DNA from 4 places in the Afipia sp. MLSD5-FHT05B12 genome. Region 2 is predicted to be linked to each of the others. Evidence: predicted binding sites of a transcription regulator. Region 2 holds the regulator's gene; each other region holds the start of a gene.
What was found. Region 2 encodes PhoB, which activates phosphate uptake and scavenging genes when phosphate is short. Its sites were predicted from a motif close to TGTCATNNANCTGTCAT; they were not measured.

Region 1: AC1Q6J_RS12720 (DUF47 domain-containing protein) is a predicted target of PhoB. The motif match lies at 2,387-2,403, and genes of this name have one in related genera.
Region 3: AC1Q6J_RS01620 (inorganic phosphate transporter) is a predicted target of PhoB. The motif match lies at 3,133-3,149, and genes of this name have one in related genera.
Region 4: AC1Q6J_RS13095 (RNA degradosome polyphosphate kinase) is a predicted target of PhoB. The motif match lies at 2,095-2,111, and genes of this name have one in related genera.

What each region holds. Positions count from the first base shown of each region.
Region 1 covers NZ_JBXAFS010000008.1:53,922-58,532, forward strand. The annotation lists gene AC1Q6J_RS12705 (ABC transporter substrate-binding protein) at 1-221, shown strand, start outside; gene AC1Q6J_RS12710 (branched-chain amino acid ABC transporter permease) at 300-1,163, shown strand; gene AC1Q6J_RS12715 (branched-chain amino acid ABC transporter permease) at 1,327-2,292, shown strand; gene AC1Q6J_RS12720 (DUF47 domain-containing protein) at 2,430-3,074, shown strand; gene AC1Q6J_RS12725 (inorganic phosphate transporter) at 3,091-4,101, shown strand; gene sugE (quaternary ammonium compound efflux SMR transporter SugE) at 4,159-4,473, opposite strand.
Region 2 covers NZ_JBXAFS010000001.1:215,160-219,770, forward strand. The annotation lists gene pstA (phosphate ABC transporter permease PstA) at 1-267, shown strand, start outside; gene pstB (phosphate ABC transporter ATP-binding protein PstB) at 264-1,091, shown strand; gene phoU (phosphate signaling complex protein PhoU) at 1,117-1,833, shown strand; gene phoB (phosphate regulon transcriptional regulator PhoB) at 1,861-2,571, shown strand; gene arsC (arsenate reductase (glutaredoxin)) at 2,630-3,034, opposite strand; gene AC1Q6J_RS00910 (LacI family DNA-binding transcriptional regulator) at 3,195-4,196, shown strand; gene AC1Q6J_RS00915 (FAD-binding oxidoreductase) at 4,342-4,611, shown strand, end outside.
Region 3 covers NZ_JBXAFS010000001.1:372,366-376,976, forward strand. The annotation lists gene AC1Q6J_RS01605 (amidohydrolase family protein) at 1-616, opposite strand, end outside; gene AC1Q6J_RS01610 (ferredoxin--NADP reductase) at 791-1,564, shown strand; gene AC1Q6J_RS01615 (GumC family protein) at 1,667-3,046, shown strand; gene AC1Q6J_RS01620 (inorganic phosphate transporter) at 3,195-4,611, shown strand, end outside.
Region 4 covers NZ_JBXAFS010000008.1:128,156-132,766, reverse strand. The annotation lists gene AC1Q6J_RS13095 (RNA degradosome polyphosphate kinase) at 1-2,023, opposite strand, end outside; gene AC1Q6J_RS13090 (P-loop NTPase family protein) at 2,152-2,835, opposite strand; gene AC1Q6J_RS13085 (CDP-alcohol phosphatidyltransferase family protein) at 2,891-3,436, opposite strand; gene purM (phosphoribosylformylglycinamidine cyclo-ligase) at 3,791-4,611, shown strand, end outside.

The DNA of each region.
Region 1 (4,611 bases), on a different contig from region 2:
TCGTCGCCAAGATGAAGGAAATGCCGACCGACGACGCGCTGTTCGGCAAGGGCTCGATCCAGCCGAACGGCCGCAAGATCCATCCGGCCTATCTCTTCGAGGTGAAGAAGCCGTCGGAGTCGAAGGGCCCTTGGGATTACTACAAGCTGGTCGGCACCACGCCGGGCGAGCAGGCCTTCCGGCCGCTGTCCGAAAGCGTTTGCCCGCTGGTGAAGAAGTAACAGCAATCGCCCGGCGGCTTCACGCCGCCGGGCATTCTCTCAATACCGCCTCCAACTGCGCGCGAAAGAATCGATACGATGCAAGCTCTCTACGCCCAGCTTCTGGTCGGACTGATCAACGGCTCGTTTTACGCGCTGCTTAGTCTTGGGCTGGCTGTTATTTTCGGGATGCTCAACATCATCAATTTTGCGCACGGTGCGCTCTACATGATGGGTGCGTTCGTCGCTTATTTCCTGCTGAACCTTTTCGGCATCAACTACTGGTGGGCGCTGATCCTGTCGCCGCTGATCGTCGGTGCGTTCGGAATCGTGCTCGAGCGCACGATGCTGCAATGGCTGACGGGCCTCGATCATCTGTACGGACTGCTGCTGACGTTCGGTGTGGCGCTGATTATCCAGGGCGTGTTCCAGAACTATTTCGGATCGTCCGGACTGCCTTACGCCATTCCGGATATTCTGAAGGGCGGCGTCAATCTCGGGTTCATGTACCTGCCGATCTATCGCGGCTGGGTCGTCATCTTCTCGCTCATCGTGTGTATCGCGACCTGGTACCTGATCGAGCGCACGCGGCTCGGCGCCTATCTGCGCGCCGCGACCGAAAATCCGACGCTGGTGCGCGCTTTCGGCATCAACGTGCCGCGCATGATCACGCTGACCTACGGCCTCGGCGTCGGTCTCGCCGCGCTCGCCGGTGTGCTCTCGGCGCCGATCAACCAGGTGCGGCCGCTGATGGGCGCGGATCTCATCATCGTCGTGTTCGCCGTCGTGGTGATCGGCGGCATGGGATCGATCATGGGCTCGATCATCACCGGATTTGCGCTTGGTGTGATCGAAGGCCTGACCAAGTATTTCTATCCCGAGGCGTCCAACACCGTGGTCTTCGTGCTGATGGTGCTGGTGCTCCTCGTAAAGCCGACTGGATTGACGGGGCGGGCGAACTAGTGTGGCGGTTCGCACGTCCGCAACCAGGTTTCTGCACGTTCATTTGCGGACGTGCGAACCAAAGCCACACTAGAATTTATATTTTGCGAGTGTCCTTTCGAATCCGAAGTTCGCTTGGGGATGCGCTGCAAAATGAGGCGAACTTCGGATTCAGGACACTCGTATGACCACAATCACCGACAACGCCGTTCCCGTGAAGGGGCGCACCAGCGACGAAATGATCGCGTTCGCCGTCATGACGATCTTGCTGGCTATCGTGCCGCTGACCGGGCTCTATCCGTATTTCGTGATGCAGGCGCTGTGCTTCGCGCTGTTCGCCTGCGCCTTCAATCTTCTGATCGGTTATAGCGGCCTGCTGTCGTTCGGCCACGCGATGTTCCTTGGCACAGCGGGGTATGTCACCGCGCATGCGCTGAAGGTGTGGGGCGTGCCGCCCGAAATCGGCATCATCCTCGGCGTCGTTGCCGCCGCCGCGCTCAGCGTCATCACGGGCCTGATCGCGATCCGCCGGCAGGGCATCTACTTCGCGATGATCACGCTGGCGCTTTCGCAGCTTCTGTTCTTCATCTATCTGCAGACGCCGTTCACTCACGGTGAAGACGGCATCCAGGGCATTCCGCAGGGTATGATGTTCGGCCTGTTCGACCTGTCGAAGCCGACCACGCTCTATTACGTGGTGCTGGGGATCTTCCTGCTCGGCTTCCTGCTGATCTACCGGGCCATCAACTCGCCGTTCGGCGAGGTGCTCAAATCGATCCGCGAGAACGAGCAGCGCGCGATTTCGCTCGGCTACAAGACCGACCAGTACAAGCTGCTGGCGTTCATCCTGTCGGGAACACTGGCGGGCCTGGCCGGCGCGGTGAAAGTGTTCGTGGCGCAGAACGCGTCGCTGACCGACGTGCATTGGACCATGTCCGGCGAAGTCGTGCTGATGACGCTGGTTGGCGGCCTCGGTACGGTGTTCGGGCCCGTCGTCGGCGCCTTCGTCATCATCGCCATGCAGCAGTATCTGGCCGGGTTCGGGCAATGGGTCACGGTGATTCAGGGCGCGATCTTCGTGATCTGCGTGCTGACCTTCCGCCGCGGCGTCGTCGGCGAAATCGCCCATTTCTTCAAGCGGTCGCTCTAAGCGTCCGGTTTCGCGGGGCTTTTTGCTTCGATAAATCAGTGGATGACCGGCGTTTAGACGCCGGGCAGGTGCCTGTTGGTCTGCGAAACGGTTTATGACAGATATGTGACGCGTTCTGTCGTGCCGGAGAAAGATCAATGCTTGGCTGGTTTCGTAGGTTGCTGCCCCGGGAGGAGCGGTTTTTCGACCTGTTCGCCCGGCATTCCCAAGCCATCGTGCAAGGCGCCGAGGCACTCGAGGGGATGATGCGCGGCGGCGAGGAGACCCCGGTTTACTGCCAGCGTGTCAACCAGTTCGAGAACGACGCCGACCAGATCACGCGGGAAGTTCTGACCGCTGTCCGCCGGACCTTCATCACGCCGTTCGACCGCGGTGACATCAAGAACCTCATTACGTCGATGGACGACGCCATCGACCAGATGCAGCAGACCGCCAAGGCGGTGATGCTGTTCGAGGTACGGGTCTTCGAACCGCCGATGCGCGAGATCGGCGCCATCCTCGTGCAGTGCGCGAATCTTGTCGGGAAGGCCGTGCCGCTGATGCAGGCGATGGGGGCGAACGTTACCACGCTGACCGCCCTGACTGAGGAGATCACGCGGCTCGAAGGCCGCGTCGATGACCTGAACGATATCGGTCTCAAGGAGCTGTTCCTCAAGCACCGCGACGGCAGCGCGATGGACTTCGTGGTCGGCGCCGAAATCTACAAGCATCTGGAGAAAGTCGCCGACCGCTTCGACGACGTGGCGAACGAGATCAACAGCATCGTGATCGAACAAGTCTAAGGTCAGGACCGCCCACGTGGATGCCTCGCTCGCTTTCCCCATCCTGGTCGGATTGATCGCTGTCGCGCTGCTGTTCGATTTTCTCAACGGCCTGCACGATGCTGCCAATTCCATCGCCACGATTGTTTCGACCCGCGTGCTGCGGCCGCATTATGCGGTGGCGTGGGCGGCGTTCTTCAATTTCATCGCGTTCGCGGTGTTTGGCCTGCACGTCGCACAGACCATCGGCACCGGCATCATCCATCCGGAGGCGATCGATGCTCACGTGATCTTCGCCGCGCTGATCGGCGCCATCGTGTGGAATCTGGTGACGTGGGGCCTCGGCATGCCGTCCAGCAGTTCGCACGCGCTGATCGGCGGCTTGCTCGGCGCCGGCATGGCCAAGGCGGGGATTTCCGTCGCGGTGTGGAGCGGCCTGTCGAAGACGCTGCTCGCGATCGTGCTGTCACCGCTGGTCGGCTTTCTGCTGGCGCTGGTGCTGACCGCTATCGTCTCGTGGGCCTCGGTACGCTCGACGCCATTCGCGGTCGATCGCGCGTTCCGTATCTTGCAGTTCGCATCGGCGTCGCTGTACTCACTCGGCCATGGCGGCAACGATGCACAGAAGACCATGGGCATCATCGCGGTGCTGCTTTACTCGCAAGGTTATCTCGGGGGCGAGTTCAGCGTGCCGTTCTGGGTGGTGATCGCGTGTCAGGCGGCGATGGCGCTCGGCACGCTGATGGGCGGCTGGCGCATTGTTCGCACCATGGGCCTGCGTATCACCAAGCTGACGCCGATGCAGGGCTTCTGCGCCGAGACAGGTGGCGCAGCGACCTTGTTCGCTGCGACGTTCCTCGGCGTTCCGGTGTCCACTACGCACACCATCACGGGCGCGATTGTTGGCGTCGGCGCGGCGCGGCGCGTGTCCGCGGTGCGCTGGAATGTGGCAAGTTCGATCGTCTGGGCCTGGATCTTCACGATCCCGGCCGCTGCGCTGGTCGCGGCGGCCACCTATTACGCCGTAACGCTGGCGGGCTGGCGCTGACAGGCATGATCCCGAAAAGCGGGAATCGGTTTTCGGAAAAGATCATGCCCGGAAAAGCTAAGCGACGACCTTGAGCCCGACGATCCCGGCGACGATCAGACCGATGCAGACGATGCGGATGGTGGTCGCAGGATCACCCAGCAGCCAGATGCCGAGGATGGCGGTTCCGACCGTGCCGATGCCGGTCCAGACCGCGTAGGCGGTGCCGACGGGCAGTGTCTTCAGCGACAGGCCGAGCAGGAGAACGCTCGCGACCATGCTGACGATGGTAAAGACCGACGGCATCAGGCGCGTGAAACCGTCGGTATATTTCAAGCCGATGGCCCAGCCGATCTCCAGCAAACCCGCAACAAACAGCATCGACCATGCCATGGCCTAACTCCTCCATAACGCATGATCCGCCGAAGTGTGTGCGGTTCGGCGACAAGATCATGCGTCTATTATGATTCGAGCGCGCCCGGACGCAAAACCGGTTCCCACTTTTGCTGGTCGCGCTCGGGCCGTCCCTGC
Region 2 (4,611 bases):
GGCCTCATCACGGGTGTGCTGTTGGCGACAGCGCGTGTTGCCGGCGAAACCGCGCCACTGCTGTTTACGGCGCTGAGCAACCAGTTCTTCAGTCTCGATTTGACCAAGACGATGGCGAACCTGCCGGTGACCATCAACAACTTCGTTCAAAGCCCCTACGACTACTGGAAACAGCTCGCATGGACCGGGGCTTTGCTTATCACCTTGACCGTACTTGCCCTTAACGTTGGCGCGCGCATTCTCGGCGCCGAGAGGACATCGAAATGAACGAACAGCTTTCTGTCAGCGTAGATCTTTCCCGTGGACCCGTGCCGGGCAGTGCCGGCCGGCTTGATGCGCGGCCCAAGGTGACCGCGCGTGACCTGAACTTCTACTATGGTGAGCACCATGCTCTGAAGAACATTAATCTTGTTCTCGGCGAGAACCGAGTGACCGCCTTCATCGGTCCGTCGGGCTGCGGCAAATCGACGTTGCTGCGCATCTTCAACCGTATGTACGATCTTTATCCCGGTCAGCGCGCCGTCGGTCAATTGATGCTGGATTCGACCAATATTCTCGATCCGAAGCTCGATTTGAACCTGCTGCGCGCCCGGATCGGAATGGTGTTTCAGAAGCCGACGCCATTCCCGATGACGATCTATGAGAACATCGCGTTCGGCATCAGACTCTATGAGAAGATATCGAAGTCGGAAATGGACGGCCGGGTCGAGGCCGCGCTGAAGGGCGGCGCGCTCTGGAACGAGGTCAAGGACAAGCTGAACGCCAGCGGCCTCAGCCTGTCAGGCGGCCAGCAGCAGCGCCTGTGCATTGCACGCACTGTCGCGGTTCGTCCCGAAGTCATCCTGTTCGACGAGCCTTGCTCGGCGCTCGATCCGATTTCGACCGCCAAGGTTGAAGAACTGATCCAGGAACTCAAGGAAGACTACACGATCGCCATCGTGACGCATAATATGCAGCAGGCGGCGCGTGTGTCTGACAAGACAGCCTTTATGTATCTCGGCGAACTGGTTGAGTTCGACGATACCAACAAAATCTTCACCTCGCCAACCGATCGGCGCACGCAAGATTACATCACCGGCCGCTTCGGCTGACGCGCATTCGCGGGAGAGACATACCATGGGTTCAGATCATACCGCCAAGGCGTTCGACGAAGACCTTCAGGAGCTAAACCGGCTTGTTGCCGAGATGGGCGGCCTGGCCGAACGGCAGATCGTCGATTCCGTCGATGCATTGATCCGGCGCGATGTCGCGCTGGGCAAGCGCGTTGTCGCCGCCGATCTCGAGATCGACAAGTTGCAGCATCTGATCGAAGAGCGTGCGGTACTCACGATCGCTCGCCGCCAGCCGATGGCGGTCGACCTACGCGAGATCGTCAGTTCGATGCGGGTTGCGACCGATCTGGAGCGCATCGGCGACCTGTCCAAGAATATCGGCAAACGCGTCGCGGCGCTCGATAGTGATTTCCATCCGCTGAAATTGATCCGCGGCCTGGAACACATGACCGACCTGGTGCAGTCGCAGGTCAAGTCGGTACTCGATGCTTACGCAGCGCACGATCTGCCGGCCGCGATGATAGTCTGGAAGGGGGATGAGGAGGTCGATGCGATCTGCACCTCTCTGTTCCGCGAACTTCTGACCTACATGATGGAAGACCCGCGTAACATCGGTTTCTGTATTCACCTGATGTTCTGCGCCAAGAATATTGAACGTATCGGCGACCATGCGACCAACATCGCCGAGACGGTTTTCTACATGATCGAAGGCCAGCAGATGCTCGATCAGCGCCCGAAGGGCGATATGACGAACTTTGCAACGGTCGCGTCAGGCAGTTAATTTGTACGAAGAACTGAAGGACTGGAAATGAGCGCCCGAATTCTTGTGGTCGAGGACGAAGAGGCGTTGACTACGCTGCTTCGCTACAACCTGGATGCCGAGGGCTACGACGTCGAAACGGTCGCCCGCGGCGACGATGCTGATACGCGGCTCAAGGAGCATGTTCCCGATCTTATTGTACTCGACTGGATGCTTCCGGGCCTATCTGGGATCGAATTGTGCCGTCGGCTGCGAGCGCGTCCCGAAACCAAGCAAATCCCGATCATCATGCTGACTGCGCGCGGCGAGGAAAGCGAAAGAGTGAGAGGGCTTGCGACCGGCGCGGACGATTATATCGTCAAGCCGTTCTCGGTGCCCGAACTGCTCGCTCGCGTAAAAGGCTTGCTGCGCCGCGCCAGTCCGGAGCGCCTCGCGACAGTTCTCGCCTTTGGCGACATCGAGCTTGACCGGGACCGCCGGCGTGTTGCCCGTTCCGGGCGTCCGATAGATCTCGGTCCGACCGAATACCGGCTTCTCGAGTTCTTTCTGGAACATCCGGGGCGTGTGTTCAGCCGCGAGCAACTGCTTGATGGCGTGTGGGGACGTGACATTTATATCGACGAGCGCACGGTGGATGTGCATATCGGCCGCCTCAGGAAACTCCTGAATCTTGGACGCGAGTCGGATCCGATCCGCACGGTCCGTGGCGCGGGCTACGCGCTTGACGATCGTTTCGCCAAGGCTGAGTCACAAGGTTGAGTCACGGGCTATCTGACCTTCACCTCGCATGCGCGGGGTGTTGGTTAGCGATGTGCCGTCAGACCGCGTTGATGATTTCGCCGTCTTCCTTGACGAATCTGCCAATGTGCGGATTTGGCAGAACGTCGAGCACAGCCTCCGATGGTCGGCACAGCCTGACGCCCTTGGATGTCACGACAATCGGCCGATTGATCAGAATTGGGTGTACGAGCATCAGATCGATCAGCTCGTTATCTGTCCACCTCGGGTCGCCGAGTCCAAGTTCGGCATAAGGCGTGCCTTTCTCGCGCAGAAGTGAGCGCACCGAAACTCCCATCGCCGCAATAAGCTCGATCAGCTCTGCGCGGGTGGGCGGTTCCTTCAGATATTCAATGATCGTCGGCTCGGTGCCGCTTTGCCGGATCATAGCCAGCGTGTTGCGGGACGTTCCGCAGTCCGGGTTGTGATAGATGGTGACATTCATGGCTGCATCCGTGCTTTAACCCGGCCTATTCAGTTTTCGACCGCAAGCCTTGTACATTGATCGTCGGATTGCGTCGAGTCCGCGCCTGGGGATTGCTTGTTTTATCAGGCCTCCAAGTCTACGCTCGCCGCGCTGGTCGCCGCTTGGGATGTTGGAATCGATGAGGCCAAGATTAGCCGATGTTGCGCGTATGGCGGGGGTCGACGTATCCACCGCTTCGCGGGTGCTGCGCGGTGAGGAGAGCCAACGCATTCGCCCGGAGACGCGCGAACGGATTCTCGAAAGCGCTCGTAGCCTGGATTATTCACCAAATACGCTCGCGCAGAGTTTGCGGACGTCGCGCAGCCGGACACTCGGCCTTATCGTTCCGCAACTCGACAATCCGGTGTTTGCGTCCGCCATTCGCGGTGCCGAAAAATCTTCGGCGCGTCATGGCTATTCGTTGCTGATTGCGCACCGGGAATCAGGCGCGACCGACGCCGTTTATCATCGACTGTCGCATGGCAACCGTGTCGATGGGCTGCTGGTCGCAAGCCTTGATGATGACAGCCTGCTGCGTGAGGAACTTGAATCCACTCACACGCCATTCGTGCTGCTCAACCGGCAACTGTCGGGCAGCTCTTATTGCGTCGTACTGGATAGCCGCGCCGCGGCGGCAATTGCCGTCGATCATCTGGCGCAGATGGGCCACAAGCGGATCGCGCATCTCGCGGGCCGTCCCGGCGGATTCAATGCTGGTGAACGATTGGCCGGCTATCGCGATGGACTGAAGCGGCACGGTATTCCGTTCGATCCGAAGCTGGTCGCTGTCGCCGGATACACGGCGGAGGGCGGGGCGGATGCGATGCGCAGTCTTCTTGCACTGAAGCCGACGGCTGTTCTGGGCGCCACGCTGGTGACCGCGGCAGGTGCGATGGCTGTGTTGCATGAGGCGGGTCTGCAAATTCCGCGCGACGTGTCGGTGGTGGGTCTGCACGATGCGCCGGTCGCGACAATGCTCTATCCGCAGCTGACATCGGTGAAGATGCCCACGGAATTGATGGGCGAAATTGCGTCCGACCTTCTGATCGACCTTTTGAACGGCGGTACGCCGCAACCCGTCGCGCCGCTGGCGCCGGACGGTCTTGTCATCCGCGCTTCCACAGGCCCAGCCCCGCGCTAAATTTTCACTTGACCGCAGGGGCGGTTTGTACGACGTTTGAACAAACGATTGTGCAAGCCACTTGTTCAATCGTCAGAAAATGCAATGCGATCAGGGGAGTGCGCCGAGTGAGCGTGGCGAATTCGGCCTCTGAAAAGGGCCTGTCATGACTGCAACCACCATCGCTGCCGTGCGTGAAACCGATCATGTCGATGAAAGCCTCGTCTCCGCTTTCGGCGCAATCGTAGGCAACGCCAACGTTCTGGCATCATTCGAGCAGCGCCTCGGCTATGCGCGTGATCGCCTGCCGTTTGCGGTTTTCCGTGAGCGCGCCGGCGCACTTGCGGGCGCGGTGCCGCGTCTTGTTGTGCGTCCAGCGAACGAGGATGAGGTTATTCGCATCGTTCAGCTTGCGAAGGCGCGTAACGTTCCGATT
Region 3 (4,611 bases), 160 kb from region 2:
CGGTGTGGATTGTGCTTTGAATGCCGTACTTGCGTGCCCAAGCCACCATCTTGCGCGCGGTGGGGCCGTCCTTGACGCCGCCGAGGCCTACTTCACCGAGCAGTCTGACGCCGGCTGCCGCAAGCTCCTTGAAATCCTCTTCCGTCATTCCGGGTTCGATCACCGGCGCGCCGGCATGAACCTTGACACCGCCGGGACGCAGATTGTCGAACGCGCGCTGAGCGAAGATCGCCATCGCCTTCACGCCGACCACATCGCGCGGGCGGCCGGGCATGTGAACCTCGCCAGCCGAAATCATGGTGGTGACGCCCCCATTCAGAAAGCTGTCGATCCAGCCGATCTGGTTCTGCCGCGGGGTCCAGTCGCCGGCGACAGGGTGGACGTGGCTGTCGATCAGGCCAGGGGTGACCGTCGTTCCGTTGGCATCGATGACGGTGGTCGCGCCCTCGGCGTCGATATCCTTGGCCCGCCCGATCACGGTGATCTTGCCGTTCTCCGCGACAATAGTGTCGGCATCCAGGATTGGCTGCTCCATGGCTCCGCTCAGGATCAGGCCGATATTCCGGATCACCAGCTTGGTCGGGCCGGTGGTGCCCTGGGGCGCATCGTTAGCCATGGATTCTTCCCTTCCGTGCAATGCCTTTTCAGCGGGTCGGCTCCAACTTGAGCGCGGCTTGACGGCAGGATCAAGCCGGATTATTCATTAGTACACAAATGAATTGGCGAGGCAATCTGTCTCCGTGTTTCTGATTTTGCCCCGTCGTTGGCTCTGCACACCGGATCGAGCGAAATGAGCAATTTCAATCAGGAGAGCGTTCTCAGTGTTCATCACTGGACCGATACGCTGTTCAGTTTCACGACGACGCGCGATCCGTCATTCCGCTTCCGCAACGGCGAATTCACCATGATCGGCCTGAAGGTCGGCGAGAAACCGCTGCTGCGCGCCTACAGCGTCGCGAGCGCCAACTACGAAGACCGGCTGGAATTCTTCTCGATCAAGGTGCCGGATGGTCCGTTGACCTCGCGCCTTCAGCATCTGAAGGAAGGCGACCAGATTATCGTCGGGCGCAAGGCCACCGGCACGCTGGTGATCGACAATCTGAAGAACGGCCGGAATCTCTATCTGATCGGCACCGGGACCGGGCTTGCGCCGTTCCTCAGTGTCATCAAGGACCCCGAAACCTATGACCGCTTCGAAAAGGTGGTCCTGCTGCACGGGTGCCGCCGTGTCGCCGAGCTCGCCTATGGCGAGATGATCACTGAGCGGTTGCCGAAGGACGATCTGATCGGCGAGCTGGTCCGCAACCAGTTGATCTATTACCCGACGGTGACGCGCGATCCATTCCGCAATCGCGGCCGGATCACTGACCTGATGACGTCGGGCAAGCTGTTCGCAGATACCGACCTCGCTCCGCTGGAGGCCGCGCACGACCGCGTCATGATCTGTGGCAGCCCGGCATTGCTTCAGGACACGCGGGCGCTGCTGCTCGACAAGGGATTCACCGAAGGCAACCACGGCGAGCCCGGCGAGTTTGTCATCGAAAAGGCGTTCGTCGAACGCTAGCAGGTGACCATTTTTGCGCCGCTTGGACAGGTATTGGCCTCGCAATGCGTGCCGATTTGTCGGATGATCCGGTCCCAAGACGCGTAGCGCGGGGACGTTGGCATGGCGATTTCCGAAAACGACAGGCGCGATGCGTACCTGTCCCGGATTCAGGTACCTGCCCTGGATGTGGACGGGTTTGCAGCGATGTTGCGCCGCCGGGCGGCGTTTATCGGCGCGGTAACCGCCATCTGCGCCACGCTCAGCCTTGCCTGGATATTGCTGTCGGCTCCCCGGTATGTCGCATCCGGCCAGATTCTGCTCGGTTTGCCTGCTCAGGTGACAGCCGATGCCGGCAAACCGGAAGCTGCCGCAGCCGGTATCGACAGCGAGATCGGCGCCCTGACGTCGCGTAGCGTCCTCGACAAGGTTATCGCAAGACAGAAGCTCGACACCGATCCGCTTTTTGGCGGCAAATCGAAAGGGATTCTCTTCACGCTCCTTGCCGGTGTCGGACTTGTCCCTGCAACCGAGCCGCACATAGTGGCATTGCGTCAGTTGAACCGTGCGATCAGCATCGTTCGTAACTCCACCTCTAACACGGTGAACATTAACGTCGTCACGCTGGACCGCGAAACGTCGGCGCGTATCGCCAACGCGGTGATGGATAGTTATATGGAGGAACAGGAGCGCGCCGGTGCGGAGGCAGCATCGGGCGCCGTGGCACCTCTCGCCGGACGGTTGGAAACGCTTCAGACCCGCTCGTTGGAAGCCGAACGGCGTTATGAAAAATATCGCAGCGATAGCCGCGCGATGATGGCTGGTGGCCAGTCCGGTGCCGAGAAACAGGTGAGCGAAATTTCAGACCAGATCACCGCGGCTGAGGCCAAGGCCGGTGGTTTGCGTTCGACGCTGAATCAGATCCAGCGTGCCAGAAGAACCCTCGATGGCGGCGGAATACCGGATACGATCCGGGAAGGAGCAATTGGGACGTTCAGAACCCGCTATGCCGCCGCAAGGCAGCTGGAAATTGATCTGTCCGATACGCTCGGGCCCCGTCACCCCGACCGTGTGATTGCCAGGATGCGAGCGGCCGAAGCCAGACGGCTGCTGGAGCGGTCAATTCAGGATGTGGCTCAGTCCGTCACAGCCGAACTGGAACGTACCCGTGGTATTCTGACTCAGCTCAAGAGCCGCCTTGAAGCATCGAGACAAAACCTCATTAAGACGAACGAAGTGATTGCCCGCCTCAAGGAACTGGAACGAGAGGTCGAGGCAAACCGTGCCGCGTATCAGGCGATCCTGGCCCGGTCTCAGCAACAGCAACCGGACAATGCGAGCCCCCGGATATTGAGCCGCGCAACGGTACCGCTGGTATCTGGCCGTACATTCCCTGTCGGGGTTCTGCTCGTCAGCGTGTTGCTCGGTCTCGGTCTGGGTATCAGCCTGGCCTGGTTGCTTGAATTGATGAACGAGCAAAAGAGAGCGGGCGCATTGCGTTAGCTCACTGCATTTCCCGAACAACTCCAGGACTTTCGCGCGGCGCCCCGTCGGCAGGATTCAGTACGTCGCTGGGCCGATATGAAAGGTGTCATCCAACCTTCAAGTTAACCAGTCAAATAGAACCCCTGAGTTTCATAAGGGGTATGAGATGAGCGACATTACATTGAATTCCGGGATCGCCGATGGGCAAACCATCGAACCGGCCTCAAGGCCTAATCTCGATAAAGGTTTCAACCCGCTGACAATGATTCTGTTTTTTGGCATCCTTGCCGCGGGTGCATTATTCGTTGCCTACAGCATTTACGTCGATATCGACGCAACCGGCACCAAGGTAACGACCTATCTTCCTTACATCTTGCTGTTCATCGCACTGCTGATTGCGCTCGGCTTCGAGTTTGTCAACGGCTTCCACGACACCGCGAACGCTGTCGCAACGGTGATTTATACCCATTCGCTTCCAGCCGAATTTGCAGTGATGTGGTCGGGCTTTTTCAATTTTCTCGGCGTGTTGCTGTCGAGCGGCGCGGTCGCATTCGGCATTGTCTCGCTGCTGCCGGTTGAACTCATTCTTCAGGTCGGAAGCAGCGCTGGTTTCGCCATGGTGTTCGCGCTCCTGATCGCAGCCATTATCTGGAATCTCGGCACCTGGTACTTCGGTCTTCCGGCGTCCAGCTCGCACACGCTGATCGGCTCGATCATTGGCGTCGGCGTCGCCAATGCGGTGATGCGCGGACGTGACGGCACGTCGGGTGTCGACTGGACCAAGGCCACCGAAATCGGTTACGCGCTGCTGCTCTCGCCGTTGTTCGGCTTCTGCATGGCCGCGCTTCTCTTGCTGGTGTTGAAATTTGTGATCCGGAATCCCGCGCTTTACGCTGCTCCGGAAGGAAACAAGCCGCCGCCGCTGTGGATTCGCGGTATTCTCATTGCGACCTGCACAGGGGTTAGCTTCGCGCACGGCTCAAACGACGGTCAGAAAGGCATGGGCCTCATCATGCTGATCCTGATCGGCACCGTGCCGACGGCCTATGCGCTGAACCGCGCCTTGCCGGAATCGCAGGTCGTCAAGTTCCAGCAGACCTCAGAGGCCGCCTCCAAGGTCATCGCGGCGAAAGGCGCTGGTCACAGCGTCATCGGTGACCCCCGTCCGGCAGTGACGCAATACGTCTCGCTGCACAAGATTAGCGAAGGCACTTATCCGTCGCTGGCGATCCTCGTGAAGGACGTCGGCGATCAGGTGCAGAAGTACGGCACGTTGAACAAGGTTCCTGCCGAGGCGGTGGGTAACACCCGCAACGATATGTACCTCACTTCGGAGGCCATCCGCTTCCTGATGAAGGACAAGGAAAACGACCTGAGCAAGGAAGAGGTCGCCACGCTCAACGCCTACAAAGGCTCTCTCGACAGCGCCACGAAATTCATTCCGACCTGGGTGAAAATCGCGGTGGCTATCGCGCTCGGCCTTGGCACCATGATTGGCTGGAAGCGCATCGTTGTCACTGTCGGCGAAAAGATCGGAAAGACGCACCTGACCTACGCACAGGGTGCATCTGCCGAGCTCGTTG
Region 4 (4,611 bases), on a different contig from region 2:
AGCTCTGTTCATTATCCTTCAGGTTCGCGACCATGATTTGTTCGAGAACCTGCTGATGCACCGTAGGATTTTGCAGCGGGCACAACACCTCGACACGGCGGTCGAGATTGCGCGGCATCATATCCGCCGACGAGATATACACAGCAGCTTTCGCACTCGGCAGGCCATGGCCCATGCCGAAGCAATAGATTCGCCCGTGTTCCAGGAACCGGCCGATGATCGATTTGACCCGGATGTTCTCTGAAAGTCCGGGAACACCGGGACGCAGACAGCAGATTCCGCGGATCACCAGATCGATCGAAACGCCGGCCTGTGAGGCTTCGTAGAGCGCGTCGATGATGTCGGGATCGACCAGCGAGTTCATCTTCATCCAGATCGCCGCCGGCTTGCCGTGCCGCGCGAAATTCGCTTCGCCGTGAATGTGCTCAAGCATCCGCTTGCGCAGCGTGAGCGGCGACACGCCCATCTTCTCGATGTCGCGCGGCTCCGCATAGCCGGTGATGTAGTTGAAGACACGCGCGGCATCGCGCGCGATCACCGGATCAGACGTAAAATATGACAGGTCAGTGTAGATGCGCGCGGTGACGGGATGATAGTTGCCGGTACCGGCGTGGACATAAGTCGTGAGCCCCGCGCCTTCCCGGCGCACCACCAGCGACAGCTTGGCGTGAGTCTTGAGTTCAAGGAATCCGTAGACAACCTGGACGCCGGCGCGTTCAAGATCGCGCGCCCAGCGGATGTTGGCTTCTTCGTCGAAGCGCGCTTTCAGTTCGACCAGCGCCGTCACAGATTTGCCGGCTTCGGCGGCTTCGGCGAGCGTGCGCACGATCGGTGAATCGCGCGAGGTGCGATACAGCGTCTGCTTGATGGCGACGACATCGGGATCGCGAGCCGCCTGTTGCAGGAACTGCACGACGACGTCGAACGATTCATAAGGATGGTGGACGACGAGATCCTTCTGCCGGATTGCTGCGAAGATATCGCCGCCGTGATCGCGTACACGTTCCGGATGACGCGGGACGTAGGGCGTGAATTCGAGATCGGGACGATCGAGCCGCGTCAGTTGCGACAGCTCGTTCATGGCGAGCACGCCATCGACCAGCAACACGTCGTCATCCGGCGTCGACAGCGCACGCTGCACGAAGGCACGCAGTTCGTCGGGCATGGTGGCTTCGATTTCAAGACGGATCACCGATCCGCGCCGGCGGCGCTTCAACGCCGACTCGAACAGGCGAACGAGATCCTCGGCTTCTTCTTCAATTTCCAGTTCGGAGTCGCGGATGATGCGGAACGCACCCTCACCCTTGACCACGTAGCCGGGGAACAGGCGGCCGATGAACAGCGCCGTGGCCTGCTCAAGCGTGATGAGACGAACCGAACCGTCCTTGCCCGCGGGCAAACGGATAAAGCGGTCGATCTTGCCCGGCATGCGGATCAGCGCGTTCATCGCCTTGCCGTCAGAGACGCGCGCCAGATGCAGTGCGATGGTGAAACCGAGACTCGGAATGAACGGGAACGGATGCGCCGGATCGATCGCCAGCGGCGTCAGCAGCGGGAAAATATTGTGAAGGAAGTGATCCTCGATCCAGGTGCTTTCGGCCTTGGTGACGTCCTTGCCGTCGACCAGAACGATGCCGACTTCGGCGAGCGCGCCGCGCAAGTCGCGCCAGATCGCCTGCTGGTCGCTCGCAAGCTTCGAGACGGTCTCGTTGATCTTGGCGAGCTGTTCTGTGGGGGTCGAGCCGTCCGGGCTGCGTTCGGTGATACCTTCACGGACCTGCGCCTTGAGGCCCGCGACGCGGACCATGAAGAACTCATCAAGGTTGTTGGCGGAAATCGACAGGAACCGGACCCGCTCCAGCATCGGATGGTTCGGGTTGACCGCTTCTTCCAGCACACGGCGATTAAAGTGAAGCCACGACAATTCGCGGTTGATGAAGCGTTCCGGGCTCGATCCGATTGAGGAAACGGTCGAAACTACTTCATTTTCTTCTTTTTTTACAGTAGCTTGCACGGCATCCATGAAGCGAAACCTTATACGATGTCATCAGGCCGGACCTTAGTCCCGTTCCACTGAGACAATGTGCCAGTCTCATGACAGTTCGATGACATCCTGAGCCAGGACCCGTTAACGACCAAGCCCCTGTGCGGTCAGGCCGCAGGATCTTTCAGCAGTTCCGCGGCCAGCGCCCTGGTCACCCGTCCGCCACGCCGCAGGGCCTCCTCATCCAGCATCTCGACCGTCCGCCGCGCCGCAGCGAACGACCGCTCGATGCGGGTCGAGAGATAACTGACCAGACTCTCGTCAACGGTCATCTGGCGGTCGGCACAGAACTTCACGATCAGCGCGCGAAACAACTGGTCGTCCGGCGGGGTCAGGGTAACCACCGGCACCGCGCGCAGCCGCGAGCGCAGATCGCGCAATTCCACTGGAAAGGCCGCGGGCGGTGTTCGCCCCGTCATCAGGACATAGGCTTCGTCTTCGCGCGCGAGATTCAAAAGATGAAACAGCGCCCGCTCGTCGAAGGCCGCCGGATTGAGATCGTCCACCACAAGCGCGCCGGTCGCGAGTTCGCCGGGGACGTTAGCTGGGGTCAGAGTGTGGGCGGCAACCGCCCGGGCGCCGGCTTCATCCGCCCAGATTGACGCGAGATGGCTTTTGCCGCTGCCCTCCGGCCCCACCAGCATCATGACGCGATTAGGCCAGTCGGGCCATGCGTCGGTGAGCGCAAGCGCCTGTGCGTTGGCCGAGCCCTCAAGGAAATTGTCGCGCGTCAGGCTTTCCGCATGGGGCAGCGCAAGGGCCAACTGACGAGGGCGAACGCGAGCTATCACGCAATACTCCCGGCCGAGCGCATCGACCTGCACAACATGCGACTTCCGAAATGTATCACGGGATCGGCGCGGTCGCGCTCATGTGCCGTGCCCACTCCACGAGATAGAAGGACACCGAAAGCAGCGTCAAGACCGTCACGAAACCCGCCAGAATGACCTCATAGGGCGACGCATTGAACTGGAAACCGAGCGAGGCCAGCACCAGCGCGGCGAACGCCACCTGCGCAACGGTGTTCAGCTTGGAGACCATCAGCGGCTTCATCGGAACCGGATTGTCGAGCAGCCACGAGATGATCACCGCGCCCACGATCATGAAGTCGCGCGACACCACAAGAATGACCAGCCAGCGCGGGATGTCGCCCGAGATCCCGAGCGTAACATAGATCGAGACCAGCAGCGCCTTGTCCGCCACGGGATCGAGTAGCGCTCCGATCTCGGTGGTCATGTTGAATCGCTTGGCGAGGAACCCATCGATGGCATCGCTGACCCCCGCCACCACGAAGATCACGAAGGCGATGGTCATCTGGTTCGACGCGATGGCCCAGACGATGACCGGCACCAGCAGGATGCGGCCCAGGGTAATGATGTTCGGCAGATTCACGCGACTTTTTCCCGGCTGTTCCTGTTTTAACGGGCCTCGGACGGCTTGCATAGGATATGGGGACGCCGCTGACCGCCCGAGGGCCTTTCTCCTAGCTATGCACAGCCTGCCCCTAGTGTGGTGGTTCGCAAGTCCGCATCGTTAACGCAGCGCGTTCATTGCGGACTTGCGAACCAAAACCACACTAGAATTATAGTCTTCTAGTGTCCTTTTGAATCCGAAGTTCGCTACGGAAGACGCTGTAAAACCGGGCGAACTTCGGATTCAGGACACTAGCCATTGCGCCAGCGCAAAATCCGACGTAACCACCGGCTAACTCTCGGAATCCTAGTGTGGTGGTTCGCAAGTCCCAGCATGACTGACCAAAAATCCGGCCTCACCTATTCATCCGCCGGCGTCGATATTGACGCCGGAAACCGGCTCGTGGACCTCATCAAACCGCTGGTGCGCGCCACCGCGCGGGCGGGTGCCGATGCGGAAATCGGCGGATTTGGCGGGCTGTTCGATCTCAAGGCCGCCGGCTTCAAGGACCCCATACTGGTCGCCGCCACCGACGGCGTCGGCACCAAGGTCAAGATCGCCATCGAGACCGGCATCCACAGCGGCATCGGCATCGACCTCGTGGCGATGTCGGTCAACGACCTCGTGGTTCAGGGCGCGGAGCCGCTGTTCTTTCTGGATTACTTCGCTTGCGGCAAGCTCGACCCCGAGGCCACCGCTTCGATTGTGGCGGGCGTCGCCGAGGGCTGCCGCGAATCCGGCTGTGCCCTGATCGGCGGCGAGACCGCCGAGATGCCCGGCCTCTACAAGGACGGCGACTACGATCTCGCGGGTTTCGCCGTGGGCGCTGCGGAGCGAGGCACGCTGCTTCCGCACAAGGACATCGGCCCCGGCGACGCGGTGATCGGACTCGCCTCATCCGGCGTTCACTCCAACGGCTTCTCGCTGGTGCGCAAAGTCGTCGAGAAGTCCAGGGTGACGTTCGACGCCCCGGCGCCCTTCGCGCCCGTCATGACGCTCGGCGGCGCGCTGCTCGCCCCGACCAAGCTCTATGTGAAGTCATGCCTTGCGGCGATCCGCCAGACCGGCGCGGTCAAGGGCCTCGCGCACATCACCGGCGGCGGCTTCACGGACAATATTCCGCGCGTGCTGCCGAAGCATCTCGGCGTCCGCAT